DNA from 2 places in the Streptomyces sp. NPDC041200 genome. Region 2 is predicted to be linked to the other one. Evidence: riboswitches for the same ligand, from Rfam matches in the RefSeq annotation. Region 2 holds a riboswitch; the other holds the start of a gene.

Region 1 (3,398 bases), on a different contig from region 2:
TGCGGCACGGGGGAGGGGTGGAGCCCGGCCGCGACGAGGCCCGCGAAGTGGGCCATGTCGACCATGAGGTACGCGCCGACCTCGTCCGCGATCCGGCGGAAGGCGGCGAAGTCCAGCTGGCGCGGGTACGCCGACCAGCCCGCGATGACCAGCTTGGGGCGGTGCTCCTTGGCGAGGCGCTCGACCTCGTCCATGTCGACCAGACCGGTCTCGGCGTCCACGTGGTAGGGCACCACGTTGTAGAGCTTGCCCGAGAAGTTGATCTTCATGCCGTGGGTGAGGTGGCCGCCGTGCGCCAGGTTCAGCCCAAGGATGGTGTCGCCGGGCTGGAGCAGCGCGAACATCGCGGCCGCGTTCGCCTGGGCACCGGAGTGCGGCTGGACGTTGGCGGCCTCGGCGCCGAAAAGCTCCTTGACGCGGTCGATGGCGATCTGCTCGACCACGTCGACGTGCTCACAGCCGCCGTAGTAGCGGCGGCCGGGGTAGCCCTCGGCGTACTTGTTGGTCAGGACCGAGCCCTGGGCCTCCATGACGGCGGCCGGAGCGAAGTTCTCCGAGGCGATCATTTCGAGGGTGGACTGCTGGCGGTGGAGTTCGGCGTCGACAGCAGCGGCGACGTCCGGGTCGAGCTCGTGCAGGGAGCTGTTGAGAAGCGACATCTGGGTCCCGATCGAAGAAGAGGGTCAGTTTCCGGAGAAGGCGGCGTATTCCTCGGCGGAGAGCAGGCCGTCCGGCTCGTCCGTCACCTTCACCTTGAACAGCCAGCCGCCCTCGAAGGGGGCGGAATTCACCAGCGCCGGGTCGTTCACCACGTCTTCGTTGATCTCGGTGACCTCACCGGAGACCGGCGCGTACAGGTCGCTGACCGACTTCGTGGATTCCAGCTCACCGCAGGTTTCACCGGCGGCGACGGTGGAGCCGACATCCGGGAGCTGGACGTACACGACATCGCCGAGCGCGTTGGCCGCGTGTTCGGTGATGCCGATCGTCGACACGCCGTCCTGGTCGGCGGCCGACAGCCACTCGTGCTCCTTGCTGTAGCGCAGCTGCTGGGGGTTGCTCATGGTCCGATTCTCCTGGATAGGGGGGAGTGCTTGGGAAACGGGTCTTAAGCGGTGGGACGGATCACTGGAGAGAGGCGGCGCGCGGGAGGTTTCAGCGCTCGCGGCGATAGAAGGGGAGCGCGACGACCTCGTACGGCTCCCGGGTACCGCGGATGTCCACCGTCACGCCCTTCGCGCCGGGCGCGGCGTACTCCGCGTCGACGTACGCCATGGCGATCGGCTTCCCCAGCGTCGGGGACGGGGCGCCCGAGGTGACCCGGCCGATCTCCGAGCCGTCGGGGCCCAGCACGGCGTATCCGGCGCGCGGTACCCGGCGGCCGTCGGCGACCAGGCCGGTCAGCGTGCGCGGCGGCCGGGCCTCGGCCTCGCGCGCCGCGGCCTCCAGAGGCGCGCGTCCGACGAAGTCACCGGGCTTCTGGAACTTCACGACCCGGCCGAGCCCCGCGTCGAACGGGGTCGTGTCGGTGGTCAGCTCGTTCCCGTACAGCGGCATCCCGGCCTCAAGGCGCAGCGTGTCCCGGCAGGACAGCCCGCACGCCACCAGGCCCACCGGGGCGCCCGCCTCGGTCAGCGCCTGCCAGACCCGCTCGGCGTCGTCCGGCGAGACGAACAGCTCGAAGCCGTCCTCACCGGTGTAGCCGGTGCGGGCGATCAGGGCGGACACGCCCGCGACGGTGCCCGGCAGCCCCGCGTAGTACTTCAGCCCGTCCAGGTCGGCGTCGGTCAGGCCGCCCAGGATGCCGGGGGACTGCGGCCCCTGGACGGCGATCAGCGCGTACGCGTCGCGGTCGTCCCGTACGGCGGCGTCGAAGCCGGTGGCGCGCTCGGTCAGCGCGTCCAGCACCACCTGGGCGTTGGAGGCGTTGGCCACGACCAGGAACTCCTGCTCGGCGAGCCGGTAGACGATCAGGTCGTCGAGGATGCCGCCCTCGCTGTCGCAGATCATGGTGTAGCGGGCGCGGCCCACGGCGAGCGCCGAGAGCTGGCCGACCAGGGCGTAATCGAGGGCGTCCGCGGCCTGCGGCCCGGTGAGAGCGATCTCACCCATGTGGGAGAGGTCGAAGAGACCGGCGCGGGTGCGCACCGCGGTGTGCTCGTCGCGCTCGCTCCCGTACCGCAGGGGCATGTCCCAGCCCGCGAAGTCGGTCATGGTGGCGCCGAGCGCACGGTGGACCGCGTCCAGCGCGGTGTGGCGGGGCGTGGGCGGGGCGTCGGTCATGGTTCAGCTCCCAGGGGCATGATCACGGCGATGACGGGACGGGTGGGCCGGATGGGACGACAAGGACGGCACACGCGTCCTCCCCATCTGTCATCGGAACCTGAGAGGTTCGCCGTGACCTTCCCGCGCGGCGGGGCTGGTCCGGCTTGCACCTTGGGTGGGGCCACCTGACGTGGCCCGCTTTTCAGATCTGCCTCATCCGTGCGGTATCGGGGCCTGAGAGATTCAAGGGAGGACTTGCTCCTTCGGCGCCTCGGACGACCCGGCGGATTCGCCGGTGCCCGAGAACTCTCCCGCGCGGATTCAAGCGGCCGGTATGCAGTTGGCGCGGACATCATCGCACGTCCGCTCCGGAAGGGAACCCCCGATCTGTGAGCGGGGTCGCTCCGGGGCCTCCTTGATGGGCATTACCTTTTCTTGACACTCTCGGGGTACGGAGCCGCTTGACCGACCTTGGAGGACGATCACGGTGCACGGGCAGGGAACATACGCGACAACCCGAGGAACCCTGCCCGCGCGGCAGGAGCAGACGCGATCAGACGGCGGCACGGTCAGACCGGACCGCCGCGCCCCCGTGCACGACCTGCGCGGCGGAGTGGGGACGGAGCTGCGCTACCCGGCGCGCGACCTGATCATCGCCTCCGGACTGCCCGGCAGCGGCAAGTCGACCCTGATCAACCGGGTGGTCCCCGGGCTCGACCCGCGCGGCACGGCCGTGGCCCGGGTGGACTCGCAGCGCACCCGGGAGGCCTGGGAAAGACGCATGCCCGGCTGGCTCCCGTACGCCGTCTACCGGCCGCTGGTCCGCTGCGCCCACTACGCGGGGCTGCGCCGGGCGCTCGGCTCGGGCGCGAGCGTCGTCGTCCACGACTGCGGCTCACAGCCCTGGGTGCGCCGCTGGCTGGCCCGGGACGCCCGGCGCACCGGCCGTGGCCTGCATCTGGTGCTGCTGGACGTGGACCCCGCGGTCGCCCTGGAGGGCCAGGCCGCCCGCGGCCGGGGGGTCTCCGGCTTCGCCTTCGGGCGGCACCTGCGGGCGATGGGGCGGCTGGTGGCGCGGGTGGAGGGCGGACAGCCGCCCGAGGGCTGCGCTTCCGCCGTGCTGCTCGACCGGG
Region 2 (3,398 bases):
CGCCAAGTCCATCTCCGTGGAGGACACGTTCGACGTCGACCTGACGGACCGCACCCGGGTGCAGCTGGAGGTGGCGCGGCTGGCCGACCGCTGTGTGCGGCGGCTGCGGGAGGCGGGCCGTTCGGGGCGTACGGTCGTGATCAAGGTCCGGCGGTACGACTTCTCGACGCTGACCCGTTCGGAGACCCTGCGCGGCCCCACCGACGACCCCGGCGTGGTCAAGGAGGCCGCGGCCCGGCTGATCGACGGGGTGGACACCACGGCGGGGGTGCGGCTGCTGGGGGTGGGCGTGTCGGGGCTCGCGGACTACACGCAGGAGGATCTGTTCGCCCAGGCCGCTCACGCAGCGCAGGCCGCTCAGGCCGCCCACGAGGCCCTGGAGGCCCCGGGGAGGCCTCCAGGCTCCGAGGCGCCGGAGCCGGAGAGCCCAGGCCTCTCAGACCCCGCTGAGGCCGCTGAGAGGCCTCGGGCCTGGCTGCCGGGCGCCGATGTGCGGCACGCCGAGTACGGGGCGGGCTGGGTCCAGGGGAGCGGGGTGGGGCGGGTGACCATACGGTTCGAGCTGCCCTGGTCTGACCCCGGCCGGGTGCGGACGTTCGCCGTGGACGACCCGGAGCTGGAGCCGGGCGAGCCGCTGCCGCTGGTGCGGCCACCCGAAGCCGCCGAGGCCGCCGGGGCCGCCGAAGCCGCCGGGGAGGGGAGCCAGGGGCGGGGTCAGCCGGTGACGTCCAGGCCGTAGTGGTGGTAGAGCTGCAGCTCCTGCTCCGGGGAGAGGTGGCGGCCGACGCCGAGGTCCGGGGCGTCCTTGATCAGCGCCCGGTCGTACGGCACCCGCAGCGAGTCGCCGACGACCTCGCTCGGTTCGAGCGGTACGAAGACGTCCCGGCTGAACAGGCCGGTGCGTACCGCCGCCCATTCGGGTTCGCCGGTCGCGTCGTCGAGGTAGACCTCGTCCACGGTGCCGATCTTGGCGCCCTCGCGGTCGAATGCCTTGCGGCCGATCAGGGTCCGCGGGTCGATGTCCGTCTGCACGCTCTCTCCCACAGGTGGCGACGATCAGGTGGCGGTGATCCAGTGATACCTACCAAAAGCCACATCCCCGTACGCGGCCACTCGAGCACCTGGCGACCAACCCCTCCCGCCCGTAGACGCGCTGGTACGCTGGCTGTGGCTGCAGACCCCGTGCGGGAGAGTCCTCCGACAATGGCGTCGGGGGCGCCGAAGGAGCAAATCCTCCCCGGAATCTCTCAGGCACACGTACCGCGCGGGTGAGGTCACTCTGGAAAGCAGGGTGGGCCACGGGGAGCACAGCTCCGGAACCCCTCCTCACCGACGGTGAAAGCCGGTCAGGCCACACGCGGACCGGTGAAGCTCTCAGGTTGAGATGACAGAGGGGGAGGCCGTCCGGGCACCCGCGCCGCGGTGCCCCTCGCCGGTCGTGTTGACCAGGAGGCCCCCGCTGATGACCACCCACCGCATCTCGCTCGCCGATCTGGAGCGCGGTACTCCATTCGAGCAGCGGCATATCGGCCCCGACGCCGGAGCGCAGGCCAAGATGCTCGCCCAGGTCGGCTTCGGCTCCCTCGACGAGCTGACCGCCGCCGCCGTACCCGAGGTCATAAAGAGCGCCGAGGCGCTGCGGCTGCCGCCCGCCCGCAGCGAGGCGGAGGTCCTCGCCGAGCTGCGTGCGCTCGCGGACCGCAACCAGGTGCTGCCGTCCATGATCGGCCTCGGCTACTACGGCACCTTCACCCCGCCGGTGATCCTGCGCAACGTCATGGAGAACCCCGCCTGGTACACGGCCTACACCCCGTACCAGCCGGAGATCTCCCAGGGCCGTCTGGAGGCGCTGCTCAACTTCCAGACCGTCGTCGCCGATCTGACCGGTCTGGACACCGCCGGTTCCTCGCTGCTGGACGAGGCCACGGCCGCCGCGGAGGCCATGGCGCTGTCGCGGCGTGTCGGCAAGGTCAAGGAGGGCGTCTTCCTGGTCGACGCCGACTGTCTGCCGCAGACCATCGCGGTCATCGAGACCCGCGCCGAGCCGACCGGCGTCGAGGTCGTGGTCGCCGATCTGACCGACGGCATCCCGGACGAGATCGCCGAGCGCGGTGTCTTCGGCGTGCTGCTCCAGTACCCGGGCGCCTCCGGCGCGGTCCGCGACCCGCGTCCGGTCATCGAGCGGGCCCATGAGCTGGGCGCGATCGTCACCGTCGCCGCCGACCTGCTCGCGCTCACCCTGCTCACCTCGCCCGGTGAGCTGGGCGCGGACATCGCGGTCGGCAGCACCCAGCGGTTCGGCGTGCCCATGGGCTTCGGCGGCCCGCACGCCGGGTTCATGGCCGTGCGCGCCGCCCACGCCCGCAGCCTGCCCGGCCGACTGGTCGGGGTGTCGGTGGATGCCGACGGCGACAAGGCGTACCGCCTCGCGCTGCAGACCCGCGAGCAGCACATCCGCCGCGAGAAGGCCACCAGCAACATCTGCACCGCGCAGGTCCTGCTCGCCGTGATGGCCGGAATGTACGCGGTCTACCACGGCCCGGACGGGCTCGCGGGCATCGCCCGCCGCACCCACCGCTACGCCACGGTCCTCGCCGAGGGGCTGCGGGCGGGCGGCGTCGAGGTGGCGCACGGCGCCTTCTTCGACACCCTCACCGCGCGCGTCCCCGGCAAGGCCGCCGAGGTCGTCGCCGCCGCCCGGGAGGCGGGGGTCAATCTCCGGCTGACCGACGCGGACCACGTGGGCATCGCCTGCGACGAGACCACCGGCCGCGCCCAGCTGGCCGCCGTGTGGTCCGCCTTCGGTGTCGACGGCGGGGACGGGAGCGACATCGACGAGCTGGACGCGGCGGCGGCCGACGCGCTCCCCGCGGAGCTGCTGCGCGCGGACACGTACCTGACCCACCCGGTCTTCCACCAGTACCGCTCCGAGACCGCGATGCTGCGCTACCTGCGGCGGCTGGCCGACCGGGACTACGCCCTGGACCGGGGCATGATTCCGCTCGGCTCCTGCACCATGAAGCTCAACGCGACCACCGAGATGGAGTCGGTCACCTGGCCGGAGTTCGGCGCGCTGCACCCCTTCGCGCCGGTCGATCAGGCCCACGGCTATCTGACGCTGATCCGCGAGCTGGAAGAGCGGCTGGCCGAGGTCACCGGCTATGACAAGGTCTCCCTCCAGCCGAACGCCGGATCGCAGGGCGAGCTGGCCGGGCTGCTGGCCGTGCGGGCGTACCACCGGGCCAACGGCGAGCCCCAGCGCACGGTGTGCCTGATCCCGTCCTCCGCGCACGGCACCAACGCGGCAAGCGCGGTGATGGCGGGCATGAAGGTCGTCGTCGTCAAGACCGGCGAGGACGGTGAGGTCGACGCCGCCGACCTGCGTGCCAAGATCGAGC

What was found. Region 2 has a riboswitch for glycine ahead of gcvP (aminomethyl-transferring glycine dehydrogenase). Riboswitches for the same ligand answer to the same signal wherever they lie in the genome.
Region 1: another riboswitch for glycine. It lies ahead of gcvT (glycine cleavage system aminomethyltransferase GcvT); the one in region 2 lies ahead of gcvP (aminomethyl-transferring glycine dehydrogenase).

What each region holds. Positions count from the first base shown of each region.
Region 1 covers NZ_JBVIZF010000001.1:804,790-808,187, forward strand. The annotation lists gene glyA (serine hydroxymethyltransferase) at 1-659, opposite strand, end outside; gene gcvH (glycine cleavage system protein GcvH) at 684-1,064, opposite strand; gene gcvT (glycine cleavage system aminomethyltransferase GcvT) at 1,156-2,283, opposite strand; glycine riboswitch at 2,478-2,589, opposite strand; gene ACZ6CL_RS03805 (AAA family ATPase) at 2,753-3,398, shown strand, end outside.
Region 2 covers NZ_JBVIZF010000059.1:11,408-14,805, reverse strand. The annotation lists gene ACZ6CL_RS40645 (DNA polymerase IV) at 1-739, shown strand, start outside; gene ACZ6CL_RS40640 (PRC-barrel domain-containing protein) at 715-1,044, opposite strand; glycine riboswitch at 1,176-1,273, shown strand; glycine riboswitch at 1,274-1,401, shown strand; gene gcvP (aminomethyl-transferring glycine dehydrogenase) at 1,463-3,398, shown strand, end outside.